DNA from 3 places in the Methylobacterium litchii genome. Region 3 is predicted to be linked to each of the others. Evidence: riboswitches for the same ligand, from Rfam matches in the RefSeq annotation. Region 3 holds a riboswitch; each other region holds the start of a gene.
What was found. A riboswitch is a leader RNA that binds a small molecule or an ion and turns the genes downstream of it on or off. The one in region 3 is predicted to bind fluoride.
Positions count from the first base shown of each region.

Region 1: another riboswitch for fluoride. It lies ahead of crcB (fluoride efflux transporter CrcB); the one in region 3 lies ahead of ppa (inorganic diphosphatase).
Region 2: another riboswitch for fluoride. It lies ahead of AAHF99_RS24070 (2,3-bisphosphoglycerate-dependent phosphoglycerate mutase); the one in region 3 lies ahead of ppa (inorganic diphosphatase).

Region 1 covers NZ_JBBXMY010000001.1:132,664-138,860, reverse strand. The annotation lists gene hemJ (protoporphyrinogen oxidase HemJ) at 1-265, opposite strand, end outside; gene AAHF99_RS00690 (uroporphyrinogen decarboxylase) at 270-1,394, opposite strand; gene AAHF99_RS00685 (pyruvate, water dikinase regulatory protein) at 1,825-2,655, shown strand; gene crcB (fluoride efflux transporter CrcB) at 2,710-3,099, opposite strand; fluoride riboswitch at 3,173-3,248, opposite strand; gene AAHF99_RS00675 (hypothetical protein) at 3,290-3,802, opposite strand; gene AAHF99_RS00670 (hypothetical protein) at 3,965-5,254, opposite strand; gene AAHF99_RS00665 (tetratricopeptide repeat protein) at 5,248-6,153, opposite strand; gene AAHF99_RS00660 (vWA domain-containing protein) at 6,153-6,197, opposite strand, start outside.
Region 2 covers NZ_JBBXMY010000021.1:38,484-44,680, forward strand. The annotation lists gene AAHF99_RS24060 (hypothetical protein) at 900-1,070, shown strand; gene AAHF99_RS24065 (hypothetical protein) at 1,477-1,692, shown strand; fluoride riboswitch at 1,890-1,952, shown strand; gene AAHF99_RS24070 (2,3-bisphosphoglycerate-dependent phosphoglycerate mutase) at 2,150-2,770, shown strand; gene AAHF99_RS24075 (hypothetical protein) at 2,795-2,995, shown strand; gene AAHF99_RS27220 (hypothetical protein) at 3,023-3,265, shown strand; gene AAHF99_RS24080 (hypothetical protein) at 3,207-3,356, shown strand; gene AAHF99_RS24085 (hypothetical protein) at 3,353-3,691, shown strand; gene AAHF99_RS24090 (molybdopterin-dependent oxidoreductase) at 3,830-4,909, shown strand; gene AAHF99_RS24095 (DsbA family protein) at 5,226-5,861, opposite strand; gene AAHF99_RS24100 (hypothetical protein) at 6,078-6,197, shown strand, end outside.
Region 3 covers NZ_JBBXMY010000002.1:191,375-197,571, forward strand. The annotation lists gene eno (phosphopyruvate hydratase) at 1-496, shown strand, start outside; gene ilvD (dihydroxy-acid dehydratase) at 655-2,484, shown strand; gene AAHF99_RS06060 (hypothetical protein) at 2,514-2,684, opposite strand; gene AAHF99_RS06065 (2,3-bisphosphoglycerate-dependent phosphoglycerate mutase) at 2,684-3,307, opposite strand; gene ppa (inorganic diphosphatase) at 3,346-3,888, opposite strand; fluoride riboswitch at 3,982-4,044, opposite strand; sul1 at 4,259-4,314, shown strand; gene AAHF99_RS06075 (SulP family inorganic anion transporter) at 4,423-5,907, shown strand; gene nhaA (Na+/H+ antiporter NhaA) at 6,156-6,197, shown strand, end outside.

The DNA.
Region 1 (6,197 bases), on a different contig from region 3:
GGGCGAACTTCGCCTGCAGCCAGGGGGCGGCGTAGTAGCCGCTCATCCAGGCCAGCGTCAGCCCGAACACCCAGGTCGCGATCATGGCGGGCGTCATGATCGCCTTGAGCAGGCGCCGCTCCATGATCTTGAAGGTCGCCGATTGCACCTCGGAGCCCGGCGGCAGGCTCGCGTGGTAGACGAACAGCCGGGGCAGGTAGAGCATCGCCGCCATCCAGGCGATGAGGCTCACGATGTGTCCGGCCTTGATCCAGTCGTAGAGCACGCCCCTAGCCCCTGAGCCGGGCGAGCATCCGCTCGACATGGGCCACCGGCGTCTGCGGCGTGATCCCATGGCCGAGGTTGAACACGTGGGGCGATCCCTGCACGGCCTCGCGGATGCCGTCCACGGCCGCGTCCAGGGCCGCGCCACCCGCGATCAGCGTTTCGGGGTGCAGGTTCCCCTGCGTGACCGTCGAGGCCGGTACGCGGCCTCGCAGGGCCTTCAGATCCACGCCCCAATCGACACCCACCGCGTCGGCGCCGGTCTCGGGCACCACGCGGGCATGGCCGTCGAGGCCGGAGCCCCGGGCGAAGACGATGATCTTGGCGCCCGGCACCCGGGCGCGGACCCCCGCGATCATCCGGGCGATGGGTCGGAGCGACCAGCGGGTGAGGGCGTCCGGTACCGCCCCGCCCGGCAGGGCGCTCTCGGTGACGTCGCCCACCGGCTCGACCACGTCGGCGGAGGCGGGGACCGCCTTGGGCAGGGTGCCGGCATGGGATTCGAAGATCTGCACGGCGTCGGCGCCGGCCTCGAGCTGGCGCACGAGGTAGTCGGTCTGCACCGTGACGAGGCGGTCGATCAGTTCGTCCACCAGCGCCGTGTCGCCCTCGGCGAGCGCCCGGGCGGGGGCGAGGTCGGGGGTGCCCCGGCCGCCGATCATGTAGCTCGCCACGGTCCACGGCGCGCCGCAGAAGCCGAGCAGCGTCGTCTCCGCCGGCAGTTCGGCCCGCAGCCGCGTCACCGTCTCGAAGACGGGGGCGAGGTGGGTCATCACCGCCCCGTCGCCCGCCTCGCGCAAACGCTCGAAGGCGGCGCGGTCGCTCAGGGGATCGAGGCGCGGGCCCTCGCCCTCCACGAAGCGCACGTCCTGCCCGAGGGCGTGGGGCACGACGAGGATGTCCGAGAACAGGATGGCCGCGTCGAAGCCGAAGCGGCGGATCGGCTGGAGCGTCACCTCCACGGCGAAGTCGGGCGTGTAGCACAGGTCGAGGAAGGAGCCCGCCGTCGCCCGGGTGGCCCGATACTCCGGCAGATAGCGTCCCGCTTGGCGCATCATCCAGGCCGGAGGCGGCCAGACCGCCTCGCCCGAGAGCACCTTCAGCATCGTCCTGTCCGGTTGAACCGTCATGCGCTCCCGTACCCGTTTCTTCGCCAACCGGCCCGGTCGCGACGATCCCCAGGGGACCTCTCATAAAGAGAGAGAGAGAATCTTAGACTCTGTTTTTTCTCTTGGAGGCTGATGAGCGGGAGCGCAACCGTATCCACACCCGATCCCCGGTTCGGCGCCGTTAACGGAGCTTTAAAGGATTTGCGCGAAGATGATGGAAGAGGGTTCCTGCTCAAGGCCTTGCGCCGGGTGGTGAGCCGGTCCGGACCCCGCGTGTCCGGCTTTTCCCGAACCGGGTGCGGAATCCGCCCCGATTTGACGGCCTGTGTATGCAGGAGTCGATAGCCGGACGGGGTTCTGCTCTGGACCGGCCGACCGGGCCTGCCTATCCACACTTATCGACTCCCCGGCGGTCGCCGTTGGATAACCGAACCGGCCGGAGACGCCGCGTATGGGCCGCAGCTACTTCCACCTACATCTCGTGTCGGATTCCACCGGCGAGACGCTCATCAATGTCGGGCGCGCGGCGGCGGCGCAGTACGAGGGCGTCTCGGCCATCGAGCACGTCTACCCCCTCGTGCGCTCCGCCTCGCAGCTGGAGCGGGTGATCTCGGAGATCCGCGCCGCGCCGGGCCTCGTGCTCTACACCCTGGTGGGGGGCGACCTCGGCCAGCGGCTGGAGATGGCGGCGCGGGAATCCGGCTCGCCCTGCCTGTCGGTGCTGCAGCCGGTCCACGACCTGCTGCAATCCTACCTCGGCACGCAGAAGGCGGCACGTCCCGGCGCCCAGCACATGCTGAACGCCGAGTACTTCAAGCGCATCGACGCGATGAACTTCACCCTCGCCCATGACGACGGCAACCTGCCGGAGGATCTGGAGGAGGCGGACGTCATCCTGCTCGGCGTCAGCCGCACCTCGAAGACGCCGACCTCGATCTACCTCGCCAACCGGGGCCTGAAGACCACGAATCTGCCCCTCGTACCGGGCATGCCGATGCCGCCGGCCATCGAGGCGGCGCGCAAGCCCCTGATAGTCGGGCTGTTCGCCTCGCCGGAGCGGATCATCCAGATCCGCCAGAACCGGCTGTCGAGCCTGAACGCCGACGAGAGTTCGATGTATGTCGACCGCGAGGCGGTGGCCGACGAGATCACCGCCTCCCGGCGGCTGTTCATCAAGAACCGCTGGCCGACCATCGACGTGACGCGCCGGTCGATCGAGGAGACGGCCGCCGCCATCCTCGACCTGCACCGCGACCACCGGATGAAGTTCATCGCGGAATAATCCAGGGGCCTTGCCCCTGGACCCCACCAAAGGGCTTGCCCTTTGGGATCCCCGTCAGGATGCGCTCAGGATGCCGCGCACCAGGGCCATGCCGGCGATCAGGCCGAGGAGGCCGCCCGCGACCGAGGCCAGGACGTAAGCGGCCGACAGGGCCGTCTCGCCCCGCTCGTACAGGGCGATGGCATCGAGGGAGAAGGTCGAGAAGGTGGTGAAGCCGCCGAGCACGCCCGTCGTCAGGAGCAGACGGGCGGGGTGGCCCGCTGCGCCGCGCAGGGCGAAGCCTTCGGCCAGCACGCCCATCAGGAACGAGCCCAGCACGTTGATGAGGAGCGTCGCCAGGGGAAAGCCCAGGCCCGGCAGCGTCCGCGACACCGCCACGTTGAATCCGTGGCGAAACCCGCCGCCGATCCCGGCGCCGAGGAAAACGATGAGGGTGTTGATCATGCCTGTCCCGTCCCGGTTGGACGAGCGGCCCGGCCGCGATGCGGGCACGCCCCCACCGCAGGCGAAAGCCGCCCTTGCGGTAGGAGCCATCAGCCCTGGCCGGTCATCCGGCAAGGCGGTTGTCGGGGAGCTCCATCCCCATCCCGCCGAGCGTTAACGCACGGGCGGGACGAGGGAAAGGGCCTGAACCCTACGCCGCGACGGCGAAGTGGCTGCGCTGCTCGATCTGCGCGACGTAGAAATCCTCGATCACGTCGCGAACCACCTCCGCGAGGTCGGCGCCGCGATGCTCGTCGAGATGGATGTCGCTGCCGATCACCCGGCCGATATGCGCGCTGGCGCTCGAACCCGGCACGAGACGCTCGTTGTAGCGCTGATGCAGGCCGGAAATCGAAATATAGTTCTTGCCGCCGAGCTCGGGGCCGTACTTGATCTTGATCTTCTGCTCGCTGTCGACCCCGCGCAGCTTGGCACAGAGCGTGACGAAGTTGTCGGTGTCGATCAGCAACTCCGTCCCGGTGATGCAGCCATGGGCGTTGTGCTCTTCGTTCAGCACCTCCGCCATCAGGTTCAGCACCTCGATCACCGGCTGGAGGGCGCGGGTGCCGTCGTCCAGCAGCTTCTGCCGGAAGCCGTTGCTGCGGGCATCGGCGGCGGCAAGACGGGTGCGGAAACGGTCCTTGACTTCGGTGGTATGCGGCATCGGTTTAGTCCTCCGGGCGACAGCGAAAACGCGGACTCTTCGTCCGTTGGTGTTCGGTCTACGGAGCGAATGCAGTTGACGCAAGATAGTGCAAAACATTGATGCTTGCTCAGGACTTGAGCGTTTGCTTAAAACCTCAGCCTGCCTGAAAAACAGGCAACATCATGCAGGTCCGTCGAGGGGCTTCAGCACGGGGGCGGGGCCGAATGCCCGGCCGGGCTCGCTCTTCGTCAGGGCGCGGGCCAGGGCAACGAGATCCGGCGTCGCGCCTCCGGTCGGGCCGTAGACGGCGCGGTCGAGGGCGGCGAGCGCCTCGCGGGTCTCGGGCCGCTCCCGCCAGCGGCGGGCGAGGGCGGGCATCGCGGCCTCGCCCGCCGCCACGGCGGCGCGGACGGCGTTGGCGTCGCCGGTCCGGGCGGCCCGGCGCAGGTCGCGGGCGATGACGGCAGGCAGGCGGAGCGTCCCCCGTTCCCGGCGGAAGCCGAGGAGGGCGAGGCCGAGCCCGAAGGCCAGCACGCCCGCCGCCACGGCGATCAGCGCGGAGGCGGCGGCGCCCTTGGCCCCGTCGGTCTCCCGGTCGGGCAGGCCGCCGCCGATCTGGCGAGCGGGGATCTCGGCCTCGCGCATGGTGCGCGAGACCGTGTCGAACCACGGGATGGCGATGGCGTCGAGGGGGATCACCTCCGGCACGCCGGGCTTCACGTCCCAGACATAGGTGGCGCGGGCGACGGGGCCGGCGGGGGTGATGATGGTCTCGCGGACGACCGGCCCGGCGAAGGTGATGATGCCGCGCGTGCGCAGGACCGGCCGGGGCGGCAGGCCCTCGGCGAGCATCCCCTGCGCCTCCAGCACCACCGTCCGCCGGACGGTCTCGTAGATCTTCACCGTCTCCGGGTCGCGGCTCCACGAATCGGTGATGCTCACGTCGCGGGCGGGGAGCCACCAGGGCTCCTTCGCGTCGGGGCCGCCGGTCGGGGCGGTCCAGGGGGCGACGGTGAAGGGGATCGGCTGCGAGCGCACGTCCACCACCTTGCGCTCGCCGACGTCGTTGACGGTCAGCCGGTGGACGAAGGGCTCGATGGTGAACGCGCCCGCATGGTGCGGGAAGATCGCCACCGTCCGGTCGAAGGCGATGGCGGTCTGGCCGTCGGGGAGGCGGGTCTTGCTCCAATGGTCGCGGCCGAGCTGCGTCCAGGTGAAGTTGGCGAGCGGCGGCTGGATCACCTCCTCCAGCAGGATCGGCTGGCGGTAGACCCCGTGGATCTTCAGGAGCACCATCTCGCGGGTGTAGGGCGTCGCCCCGCCGTTCAGTTCGGGGGTGACGGTGAGGGTGAGGTCACCGGGTTCCACCTCGGCGAGGGCAGGCAGCGACATCCCGGCCAGCAGCAACCCGGCGAGAAGCCCAGTCCGCCCTCGCCGCACCCCGCGACCCCAGTCCCAAAAAATCACCATGGGTTGCTCCCGGCGGGCATGGCGGTGCCGGCCTCGACGCGGCGGGCCTGCTCGGCCTTGAGGCGGAGCTTGAGGTAGCGGCCGGGATCGTCGGGCAGAGTCTGGAGCCACAGGCGGTCGGGGCGGATTTCGTGCGCCTCGAAGCTCTTCGTCACCCGGCGGGCCTCGCGCTCGGGGGCCTCGGCGACCATGGCGGGGCCGGTGCCGGAGCGGCCGCGCCCGGCGGCGTCGCCCACCGAGCCGCGTGCCTTGCCGCCGGCCGAGTCGATGGCAGCCTGTTCGGAGCGGCCCCGCCGGGCGACGGCGCTATTGCCGGGCAGCGAGGCGCTGCTGCTCGCTTCGCGGTTGCCGGCAAGGCCCTCGCCGCTGGACGAGGCGTTGACGTCGTCGTTCGGGTCCTGGTGGGCGGATTTGTTGTAGCGGGCGCCGTACTGCGCCGTGCCGTTGGCGATGCCGCCGCCGGGGCCGCGGTCGATCGCCTCTTCCAGCATCCGGGCGATCAGCGAGCGGTTGGCCTGGGCGTCCGCGTCGCGGGGGTTGAAGCGCAGGGCCTCGTCGTAGGCGGCGATGGCGCCCTGCAGGTCGCCGGAGCGGGCGAGCGCGTTGCCGAGGTTGTAGCTCGCCCGGCGCCCGCCGTTGCGGAACAGGGTGATGGCCTCGTCCAGCCGCCCCGCCTCGTAGACGGCGGCGGCCCGCCAAGCGGGGTCCTCGAATACCCGCGCGGCGAGGCCGGGCAGGTGGACGCTCATCAGCAGGCGCCCGACACCGGTGCGCGGCTGCGACAGGGCGACGAGGGTCACGATCCCCAGGCCGACGAGGACGAGCCCGCCGATCCGCGCACTCCGCCGCCACGCCGGCGGCAGGCCGAGGGTCCGGGGTGACGCGAGGGCGGCCGGCATCAGGCGCTCCGTCGGAACAGCAGGAGGGCGGGTAGGGCCGCCAG
Region 2 (6,197 bases), on a different contig from region 3:
GCGACGGACGCGAATAAGGTTTGGTTCGGTTTGGACATAGGGCCTCGGCGGTAGCTAGCTCAGAACGGCGATCCGCTGCATCTTGATAGCCGTTCCTCCTGAGCGTAGCCCCGGCGCTTCCTATGAACGATTGCCGCAGCATGGAGCAAACACGGCCCATGAGGGTTGCAACTCGTACGAAAGACACGTTTAGGTAAGGTCAAGCTCTCGCGCCTATAACGTCGACAGCGACCTATTAGGGAAGGATACGTCGATGCACTGGACCGCCGTTTTCCTGGCAGGCTACGCCACCTGCTTCGTGGAAATCTGGCGGCTTTGCGATCAAGCCCCTGTTGCTCCTGAGGATTATTCCGGCGACCTTTAGAGATCTCTTGTACGTCGTCCCAGTTCGGCGCCTGCCTTGTTGAAGCAAGGGCCTTTCCCTGGTTCTTTTCCGTAGCGCACGTGATGACGATGCGGTGCATCTCCTTCGCTCAGCTTGCTCCAATCAGCGGTTGGCCCATGGATCGTTCGGGCCATCTCACACGCTGTATGGGCGGACCAAACCACGATGGAGGCGCCTACCTGCTCGTGCTCGCTACGGCTGGCGTTGCCGCTCAGCCGTACGACGATAGGCGACCGCCACCGCCCGACGAGGATTACGACCGACCGCCCCCGCCACCTCATCGTTTCCAGCCCCCGCCGCCGGACCTCGATGACGATAGGCCCCCGCCCCATCATCACCGGAGGCCCCCGCCGCCGGATGACGATGACGATGATGGACCGCCCCCGCCACCGCCGGGGCGGCTCTAAGGCCAAACGGAGGCACAGGCTGTTCGCTTTTTGTGCCGCTGTGGTCGCTGGGTGGCAGCTGCAGCCCAGCGGCTGGGGTATGGTCAGGCGTCCTCAAGGCGCCTCCCATGCCGATCCCCCTCCCCACGCCTCACCGGCTCGCCCTTCTCGGGCTTCTCCTCGCTAGCCTTGTGCTGCTGGCGGATGGCGCAGCTCGGGTCGAACTCGCCCGTGCGGTGAATGCCTCGCTGGGCGATGGCGCCCGCGTAATTGCTCACATCGCCGTAGCAGACGACTGAGCGGCATCCGTGCGCGCTCTCGCAATCATCGTTAGCCTTGCAGCCGTTGAGCCACTTGCGGCTCTCGCGGCTGCACCGGGTGATCTACAGGCGCTTGAGCAGGCGTGGCATAGCTGCATCCGTGATGCTTCCACTCACCAGCCGGCGGGGCAGAGCCGCGCCGGAAACGAGCGCAACGCCTTGGATGAGTGCAGGGAACGTGAGGATGCCTACGTGGCGGCCTCTATGGCAGCTCGCTCGGCTGATGCCGTGCCACAAAACAGTCGGTCACGGACATGGGTGTCCTACGTAGGCTTCGTGCTCGATCCAGTCAAAGCCTGGATCGAAGCGCTGCGGCGCTGACCTGCACAGTAGGAACGGGCGCGTTCGGCCATGTGTTGGCTCCTGCACAGATAGGAGACACGCCATGCCCCGGATTGTGATTGCAGCCTCAGCCCTGGCTCTCAGCGCTCTGGTCGGGACTGCTCCTGCACAGGCTAAGGGCTGCCTGAAGGGTGCAGTCGTTGGCGGCGTTGCCGGTCATATGGCCGGGCACGGCAAAGCCGGGGCTGCGGCCGGATGCGCCGTGGGACATCACAAGGCCAACAAGGCAAGCAAGAGCGGTGGGCAAGGGCAGCAGTAAAGAACTGCGGGGGCCTTCGCCTACGACACGGCCGACAACACCGGCGCCAACCTCACGGCCTTCTGCCAGCGGTACCACATGAACCATGACCGGCCGGAGCATATGCGGCGGCGGCGGTGGACCTTATGCCGGCGGAAAGCATCGGGGGATCTGTATGCGGACCACCACTTGATCGGCCCTCCGGCATCACCATCTACCAAAGTGATGGGGATGGAGCTCCCCGACAACCGCCCGTGAGGGCTGATGGCTCCTGTCACGGAGGGTGCGTCGGCGCCCGCGCGTGGCGGGGGCTTGGAGCACCACCGGCCGCGTAGCGGACTCTTCGTCACCCTCGCGAGTGCGAGTGGGGCGATACTGTGAACTTCCTAATTGTATTCCTCGTTGTGGGCGCTGGCGGCCTCACTGGGCTCGTGGCGGGACTGGCGCTTGCACGCGCCGCCTTGGCCGGGGACCTGTTGTGAATGTCGCCCGCACCCTCTTGCTCGTCCGGCACGGAGAGAGCGAGGCCAACGCAGCCGGCGAGTTCACCGGCACCCGCGACGTACCGCTGACAGCGCGCGGGCGCGAGCAGGCGCGGGCCGCGGGGCGGCGCCTGCTAGAACATGGCCTCTACCCCGACGCCGCGTTCTGCTCGACCCGCTCGCGCACCGCTGAGACCGCGGGGCTGATCCTCGACGCGCTCGGTCGCCCTGGCCTCGCGGTCGAGTGCGCTGCCGCGCTGGATGAGCGCGACTATGGCGCGCTCACCGGCCTCACCCATGTCGAGGCGGAGGTGCGCTGGGGCGCGGATCAGGTCAGGGTGTGGCGCCGCTCCTATGCGACCGCTCCCCCGGGAGGCGAGAGCATTCGGGACACCTTGGCGCGCGTGGCGCCTTACCACCTCACCCGCGTTCTGCCGGCGGCGATGCGCGGGACCGCCCTCGTCGTCGCCCACGGTAATTCGCTGCGCGCCCTCGTGGCCGGCATCGAGGCTCTGCACGCCGACGCCATCGCGCGTCTGGAGCTGCCGACTGGCTCGGTGCGCGTCTACCGCTTCGCCCCGGACGCCTCGGTCGAGGCGCGCGAGGTCGTGACCTGAACCGCTACCCACGGAGTCCCCACCATGAGCTCGATATCGCAGCCTCCGCAGCACGACCCCGACCCGGAACTGGAAGACATCCGCGGACTCGGAGTCGTCGAAGGCCAGCACCACAGGGCGGCGGGCCCATTCGGTGGGTCGGGAAGATCGATAGGTCTCGTCTGGCTGATCCCGGCCGCGATCCTCGTCGTCGCCTTGGTCGCGCTGTTCCTCGTGATGCGCTGAGACCCTCGATCCAATGCGGAGCACGCCATGAGCACGGGCACAACCATCCACAGCCTCGACGCCCTTGAGATCCTCGACTCACGCGGCCACCCGACGCTTCAGGTGCGCGTCACTCTCGACGGAGGCGTCACTGCAACGGCCAGCGTGCCAGCTGGGCGAGACCACCGACGCGTTCATTGCCGATTTCGCAGTGGCGATGGGTTGCGGCCAGATGAAGTCCGACGCGCCCTGCCGGGGCGAGCGGCTGGCAAAGTACAACCGCCTCCTTGATATCGAGGCCGAACTTGGCCCCCGCGCCCGGTTCGAGAACCCTTTCGGACGCCACGGCCGACATCAGTCGGCGAACAGGAGTGAGCCATGAGCAAGAGCACCCGCGAGACCCTCTATCCCGGGACGCGTCTCAGCGCGAAGGTCACCCCACGCGACAACTGTCCGGACAGCTCGGAACCCGAGCAGCCGAACTATCCCCTAATCGAGGCGCTGCGTGCAGCTCGCGAACAGGGCTACGACGCGATCACCGCCGTCGAGCGTTACAATCCAGACTTCTCTATCGACCTTTCCCGCTGCCATATCGAGGCGGAGGCGGAGGCGCTGCTGGAGCGCTGGTACGCGCGGCGTGTCGCGGTTCTCGACGACACGCGTGAGACGCTCAGGCGCCTTTGGCGGGAGCATCAGGAGGTGGCATCCGCCCCATGAGCGACCGGCCCAATCATTGAGCATGGGCGTGTCTCCGGACCGCATGAGCGGCGTCGCCGTGAGGTCGTACCCGGAACGTTACGAGGCCGGACGCGGATTGATACGTTGAATCCCTGGATGCTGAGAGAGGAGAACCCCATGACGAGCTTGGCCGAGCGCAAGACGCGCCTGATCGTTCACGGGGAGACGCCCTACAACGCCGAGCCGCCGCTGGACCGCCTGCGTGCCGCCTACCGGACCGCAGCCGACGACTTCTACGTGCGCTCGCACGGCGATCTGCCGGAGATCGAAGCGGACGGCTACCGCTTCACCGTCGACGGGGCGGGTTCGACCGCGTTGAAGCTGTCGCTACACGACCTGCAATCGCGCTTCCCGCAGGTCACCGTCACCGCCACGATGCAGTGTGCCGGCAACCGCCGCGCGGACATGCGGGCGGTTGCCCCGGTCTCCGGCGACCCGTGGGACGGCGGCGCGATCGGCACCGCCGACTGGACTGGGGTCCGGTTGGGTGATGTGCTGCGCGAGGCCGGGATCGACGCCGGTGCAGACCTGCACGTCGCCTTCGAGAGCCACGATACGGTCGAGGGGCATCCCTACGGGGCCTCGATCCCACTCGCCAAGGCGCTCGCACCAGAGACCCTGCTCGCCTACGCGATGAACGGCGCGCCTCTCCTGCCCGAGCACGGCTTCCCGCTGCGCGCCGTCGTGCCGGGATTTGCCGGGGTGCGCAGCCCGAAATGGCTGAAGCGCATCACTGTGCAGGACCATCCGTCGGACAACCCGATCCAGGCCGGCGACTACAAGCTGTTCCCATCCGACGTGACCGCGGAGACGGCAGACCCGGCTGAGGGGCACACGATTAACACGATGCCTCTCAACGCGGTGATCTGCGAGCCGTCGCGGGGTACGAGCCTGAAAGCCGGGTCAAACAGCATCAAGGGCTACGCCATCTGCGGAGATCGCGCCGTGGTCCGGGTCGACGTCTCGGGGGACGGCGGCCGGACATGGGCGCGGGCCGCGTTGGAACACGATACACGGGCGCCGTTCGCCTGGACGTTCTGGACGATCGACCTGGACTTGCCCGCGGGCGAGCATGAGCTGGCGGTGCGCGCCTGGGACGAGGCCGGACAAACCCAGCCCGCGGCTCCCGACGACACCTGGAACTACAAGGGCTATCTCAGCGCCGCGTGGCACCGCACGCGGGTAAGCGTGGTCTGAACTTTCAGACCTGCCATAGCGTGACCGCCGCCAGCCCTGCGACCGCGGCGAGGAGCAGGGCGATGCCGAGTGTCAGCACACGAGGCATCAGCCGGGCCTCGGCGGTTGCCACGATTACGGTAGGTCACGACAAGGACGGTAGTTGACGGCAAGAGTACGGTAGCAACGAGGGTATCACACCACACGCACTGAGCCATTCAGCTAGTAGAATTGATAGACGCGACCCGAAAGCAATAATGGGCTGCCAATGCGTCATGTGCAGCCATGACTATTGAAAAAACTTGCATAACCAGAATATATACTGATTGTATAATTTTTATTTTGAAATTAAGGGATCAACCACTTGAGATAAAGTTTCTATCGGCATGTCTCCCTTCAGGCGACGGCCATTTACAAAGAATGTCGGAGTGGAGTCAATCTGTAGAACTTCCGCACCTTTATTTTTGACTACATTGATTGCATCGTAGATTTCTTGGTTTCTCAAGCAATTATCGAACTGCTGCTGCTCGATCCCGGCTTGCTGCATCAGCATCCGCAGCTTATCGACGGGATGTTCGGTGAATGCCCAGTCAGCTTGGCGCTCAAACAGCAAGTCAGTGATCGGGTAGTAGCGCGTTTTCCCCGCGCATCGGGCCTGCATGAAGGCAGCCGTTGCCAGCGGGCCGATTGGAAACTCGCGCAGGGTGAAACGAACCTTGCCGGTATCGACATAGCGCTCTTTGAGAGCGGGCCATGTCTTTGTGTGAAATGTGGCGCAGTGTGAGCAGGGCATCGAGGCATACTCGATGATCGTCACTGGCGCATCCTTATCTCCAAGCCATACGTCACCAAGCGGACCCGCTTCAGCGAGTACGTCGGGAGAGATATTCTGCGCCAAGGCTTGCTTTACAAAATTAGCACGAGCGACAGCGGCCCCCACAGCCACATACAGAACTCGGCGGCGTGTGATCATTAGAGGATCAGCAGTCCTGAGATAAAGCGCGGCTGGTACAAGCTAAAGAGCTGAGCGACAAGGGCTCGTGTGATCCGATGCATTATCTCGGCAGCATTCTACCTCCCGAAGCGTGGCCCCGGCGCGTCGCCCAGCGACTACGGGCGACCCCTCATCCGTTGCCAGAGATTGAGCCCCATGCGAGAGGCGATCTAGTCGCCACGCTTCAGTCCCGCCATGCCGATCCGGCGCGAGCACCGCTTCTTCTACCCCATCGACTGGCCGCAGCTGTCGGCGGTGATCCGCTTTCGACGCGCCAAGGGCCGCTGTGAGGGCTGCGGGCGACCGCATGGGGAA
Region 3 (6,197 bases):
CCGCGCGCAGCTCCTGGAGCTCTACGGCCGTTGGGTCGAGCGCTGGCCCATCGTCTCCATCGAGGACGGGTTCGGGGAGGAGGACTGGACCGGCTTCGTCGCCCAGACGGCCGCGCAGGGCGAGCGGATACAGGTCGTCGGCGACGACCTGCTGGTGACCAATCCCCGCTTCATCGCGAAGGCCATCGACGAGCGGGCCTGCACCGCGGCCCTGATCAAGCTGAACCAGATCGGTACCGTGTCAGAGACGGTCGAGGCCATCACCCTGTGCCGGAAGGCCGGGTGGGCGACGATGGTCTCCCATCGCTCCGGGGAGACCACGGACACGTTCATCGCCGACTTCGCGGTCGCCATGGGCAGCGGGCAGATCAAGGCCGGGGCGCCCTGCCGGGGCGAGCGGCTGGCCAAGTACAACCGCCTGCTGGCCATCGAGGCCGAACTCGGCGCCCGCGCGCGCTTCGAGAACCCGTTCGCGCGCTACGGACGCCCTCGGTAGCGCCGAGCCACGGGCAGGGCCCGCTCGTTTCCCGTCACTGACGCAGGCGGGAGAGTGGACGGGGCGCCAACAGCCAAGGTGCATGACAGCACCGAGCCGAACCCGCTTGTTCGCCGACGCCTATCCGGCAGAACGCGCATGACACCAACGAGACGCCCATGCCCGCCTATCGCTCCCGCACCACCACCCACGGCCGCAACATGGCCGGCGCCCGCGGCCTCTGGCGCGCCACCGGCATGAAGGATGCCGATTTCGGCAAGCCGATCATCGCGGTGGTGAACTCGTTCACGCAGTTCGTGCCCGGCCACGTCCACCTGAAGGACCTCGGCCAGCTGGTCGCCCGCGAGATCGAGGCGGCCGGCGGCGTCGCCAAGGAATTCAACACCATTGCGGTCGATGACGGCATCGCGATGGGCCACGACGGGATGCTGTATTCGCTCCCGTCCAGGGAGCTGATCGCCGATTCGGTCGAGTACATGGTCAACGCGCACTGCGCCGACGCGATGGTGTGCATCTCGAACTGCGACAAGATCACCCCCGGCATGCTGATGGCGACGCTCCGCCTCAACATCCCGACCGTGTTCGTCTCCGGCGGCCCGATGGAGGCCGGCAAGGTGCAGCTGCCGGGCATCGCCAGGAAGGTCGATCTCGTGGACGCGATGATCGCGGCGGCGGACGACCGGATCTCCGACGAGGACGTCGCGGTGATCGAGCGCTCGGCCTGCCCGACCTGCGGCTCGTGCTCGGGCATGTTCACGGCGAACTCGATGAACTGCCTGACCGAGGCGCTGGGGCTGGCGCTGCCGGGCAACGGCTCGGTGCTCGCCACGCACGCCGACCGCAAGCGGCTGTTCGTCGAGGCCGGCCACCTGATCGTGGATCTCGCCCGCCGCCACTACGAGCAGGACGACGCCGGCGTGCTGCCGCGCGCTGTCGCCAGCTTCGAGGCGTTCGAGAATGCCATGACCCTCGACATCGCCATGGGCGGTTCGACCAACACGGTGCTGCACCTGCTCGCCGCCGCCCACGAGGGCGAGGTGCCTTTCACCATGGCCGACATCGACCGGCTGTCCCGGCGGGTTCCGGTCCTGTGCAAGGTGGCCCCGGCGGTGGCCGACGTCCACATGGAGGACGTCCACCGGGCCGGCGGGATCATGGGCATCCTGGGCGAGCTCGACCGGGCCGGCCTGATCGACACCGGGGTGGGCAACGTCTCGGCCGGGACGCTGGGCGCCGCACTCGCCCGCTGGGACGTGCGTGGCGAGCCGGCCGCCTCGGTCCAGGACTTCTACCGGGCGGCCCCGGGCGGCGTGCCGACCCAGGTGGCGTTCAGCCAGGAATCCCGCTTCGACGAACTCGACCTCGACCGGGAGGGCGGCGTCATCCGCGACGCGGCCCACGCCTACTCGCAGGACGGCGGCCTCGCCGTGCTGTTCGGCAACCTCGCCGAGGACGGGTGCATCGTGAAGACCGCGGGCGTCGACGCCTCGAACCTGGCCTTCACCGGCACCGCCCGCGTGTTCGAGAGTCAGGACGCCGCCGTGGACGGCATCCTCAACGGCAAGGTCACGGCCGGCGAGGTGGTGCTGATCCGCTACGAGGGCCCCCGCGGCGGACCCGGCATGCAGGAGATGCTCTACCCGACGAGCTACCTCAAATCGAAGGGGCTGGGTAAGGCCTGCGCCCTCGTCACCGACGGGCGTTTCTCCGGCGGCTCCTCCGGTCTGTCCATCGGGCACGTCTCGCCGGAGGCGGCCGAGGGTGGCCTGATCGGCCTCGTGCGGGACGGCGACCGGATCGCCATCGACATCGCGGCGCGCAGCATCCACCTCGACGTGGATGCGGGGGAACTCGACCGGCGGCGTATCGACCAGGACGCGGCGGGCTGGCAGCCGGCCAATCCCCGGAAGCGCAAGGTCAGCGCGGCGCTGCGCGCCTACGCGATGCTCACGACCAGCGCGGCGAAGGGCGCGGTCCGGCGGGTCTGAGCTCGACCCACCGGACCGGCTTCCGGGCCTCAGCGTGACAGGAGCCAGACGGCCACGACCGCGATGACGACGATGGCGGCGCCGACCAGGACGGCACGCGGGACGGGCGTCTTCCCCACCGCGTGCCGCCGTTCCAGGCGCCCCATCTCGTCGATGTCCCTCATCTCGGGATCGGGATCTTCCCCGGGCGACTTGGCCATCAGCTTCCTCCGTCGACGGCTTGCAGGGTCGGTTCCAGGCACGTTCGCGACAGGACGGTCGTGTCCGGTGCCAGCGTGTAGAGGCGCATCGCGCAGGTGGGCAGCTCAAGCTCCTCGACCTCGTCCGGGGAAAGCCCGTCCAGGGCCATGACCAGGGCCCGCAGGGAGTTCCCGTGGGCGACGACCAGGGTGATGCCGTTCATGGCCGCCGGCAGGATCTCCCGCACGTAGCCGAGCATGACGCGCGCCGCGGTGTCGCGCAGGCTTTCGCCCCCGGGCGGCGCGTCCGCGTAGGAACGGCGCCATCGCTCGACCCGGTCCGGCGGCCACCGTTCGCAGGCCTGGGCCCTGTCCAGTCCGCTCAACTCCCCGTAGTCGCGTTCGACCAGGGCCTCGCACAGCCGCGGGCGCTCCCCCGGCTGTCCCATCGCTTCCAGGGCGAGGGCGCAACTGGCCACCGCCCGGAGCAGGGGCGACGCGAAGGCGGTCCGGACGGTCAGCCCCCGTGCGGCGAGCGTGGCGCCCGCCGCACGGGCCTCCGCGATGCCCCGGGCGGTCAGCGGCGGGTCGAGCCAGCCGGTGAACCGATTTGCTCGGTTCGCCTCGCTCTCCCCGTGCCGCATGAGGACCAGGTTCGGCGCGCTCCCGGGCGCGCCGGGGCTCACGACGGGTTCGCCTTCTCCCGATGCCGTCTCTCGGCGGCGGCGACCAACTCGCGGGCCCGGTCCGCATCCGCCCAGCCGGTGACCCGCACCCACTTGCCGGGTTCCAGGTCCTTGTAGTGCTCGAAGAAGTGCTGGATCTGCTGGCGGGTGATCTCCGGCAGGTCGGTATGCGCGCGGATGCCGTCGTAGCGCCGCGTCAGCCGTTGGACCGGCACGCCGATGATCTTCTCGTCGGGGCCGTGCTCATCCTCCATAAGGAGAACCCCGACCGGCCGCACGGCGATCACGGCGCCAGGCTGGATCGCCCGGGTGTTGGCCACCAGCACGTCGCAGGGGTCCCCGTCCTCCGACAGGGTGTTGGGGATGAACCCGTAATTCCCCGGGTAGTGCATGGGGGTGTAGAGAAAGCGGTCGACGACCAGGGCGCCGGACGCCTTGTCCATCTCGTACTTGATCGGCGGGCCGCCGATTGGCACCTCGATGACGACGTTGACCTCGTCGAACGGTACCGTGCCCGGGCTGATGGCAGCGAGGTTCATGACCGTGCACTCCCGACTAGGGCGGGACGGCAGAACTCAACAAATGATCCAGGGGGACGGGCTGGGGACAAGGCACACTCCTATCGCGCGTTGGCAACGATAGGAGTCATCAGCCCCGAGGGCGGTTATACGGGAGACCCCATTCCCGGGACCGTATGTAACAGACGGCCCCATGGAATCAAGTACGGCGCCCATGCAATCTTGGGAATGAACGAAGCGGTGCGGTTTCCGAGCGACCGAATGACCGACGCGTGGTGAGCGGACCTTCGGACGCCACGACATCGAGGCGGATCCTGCGCCCTAGCGGGTACGGAGCATTGCTTTGGATGTTGCAATGCACCACCCCGGTGATGTAGGGATGCCGTATAAGACCGGACCCGGTGAAAGCCCGGGTGGCTCTTCCGGCCGCCGATCCGCCGGATAACGCAAATCGTGGTGCCTAAGTCGCGGACCTCCGAGGAGGCCGACCGGCCCTGTTGCGCGCCCCATGCGACGTACCGAATGCGCCTGGGACAAGGAAAGCCTTTCACAAAAATGGATCTCGTCCACCTACGGAGCGAGTGGGCTCCGAACGTCACGCGCGAGTTGCTGGCGGGCGCCGTCGTGGCCCTCGCCCTCATTCCCGAGGCCATCGCCTTCTCCATCATCGCCGGCGTCGACCCCAAGGTCGGCCTCTACGCCTCCTTCTGCATCGCCGTCGTCACCGCCTTCGCCGGCGGCCGTCCCGCCATGATCTCCGCCGCGACCGGCGCCATGGCGCTCCTGATGGTCGGCCTCGTCAAGGACCACGGCGTCGGCTACCTCTTTGCCGCCACCATCCTCACCGGCCTCCTGCAGATCGCGGCCGGCGCGCTCCGGCTCGGCAACCTCATGCGGTTCGTCTCGCGCTCGGTCGTGACAGGGTTCGTCAACGCCCTGGCCATCCTGATCTTCCTGGCGCAGATGCCGGAGCTCCTCGGGCAGGGCACGACGGTCTACCTGATGACCGTGGCCGGCCTCGGCATCATCTACGGCCTGCCGTACCTCACCAAGGCGGTGCCATCGCCGCTTGTCACCATCGTCCTGCTGACCGGGGTCTCGATGTACCTCGGCCTCGGTATCCACAAGGTCGGCGACATGGGCGCGCTGCCCAGCGAACTGCCCTGGGTGGCCCTGCCGCAGGTGCCGTTCACCTGGGAGACCCTGCGCATCATCCTACCGGTGTCGCTGACCCTGACCATGGTCGGCCTGCTGGAGAGCCTGATGACCGCGGCCATCGTCGACGAGATGACCGACACCACCTCGAACAAGAACCGCGAATGCGCCGGTCAGGGCGTCGCCAACATCGCCTCCGGCTTCCTCGGCGGCATGGCCGGCTGCGCCATGATCGGTCAGTCGGTGATCAACGTCTCCTCCGGCGGCCGGGGGCGGCTCTCGACCCTGTTCTCCGGCGTGTTCCTGCTGTTCCTGATCGTGGTGCTCGGCCCGTACGTGGCCCAGATTCCGATGGCGGCGCTGGTCGCGGTCATGATCATGGTCTCGATCAACACCTTCCAGTGGAAGTCCTTCCGCACGCTGGTGACCCATCCTAAGTCGTCGAGCTTCGTCATGCTCGGCACCGTCGTGGTCGTCGTGGCCACGCACGACCTCGCCAAGGGCGTGCTCTTTGGGGTGATCCTCAGCGGCCTGTTCTTCGCCCACAAGGTCACCAAGTTCTTCGGCGTCGCGTCCTCGCGCCACGAGGGCCGTGCGGTTCGCACCTACAAGGTGACCGGCCAGATCTTCTTCGCCACGGCGGAAGCGTTCCACTCCGCCTTCGACTTCCGCGAGGAGGATCTCCGGGGCGTCGTGCTCGACCTCACGGCCGCGCACTTCTGGGACATCACCAGCGTCAACGCGCTCGACCGGGTCGTGCTCAAGTTCCGGCACCACGGCATTTCGGTCGACGTCATCGGCATGAACGAGGCCACGGCCACGATGGTCGAAAGGCTCGGCACCCATGACAAGCCGGGGGCCGCGCTGGCCGCACCCGGACACTGAACCAGGAAGAGGCATGGGCGCAGGCGGAGACCCGCGCCCATGCCGCCCGCCCCGAAGCCGCCAAGGCGGGACCGCCGCCCATCCTACGACACGCCGCCGGGTTCCGGCGCAGCTGTCCTGGGGATACAGGGAGGGACGGGTTGTCCCTGTCCGGCTTCGCTGCGATAGCTCGCGCAGGGTGCGCGGTCCTCAGGTCGGACCGGCAGGACGAGCGCTGGTCGGGCCGCCAGCGCCGGAGACCCGTGCCCGTGTCGTCGCCCTCGCACATCGTTCCGCGGCCTCGCCGCCGT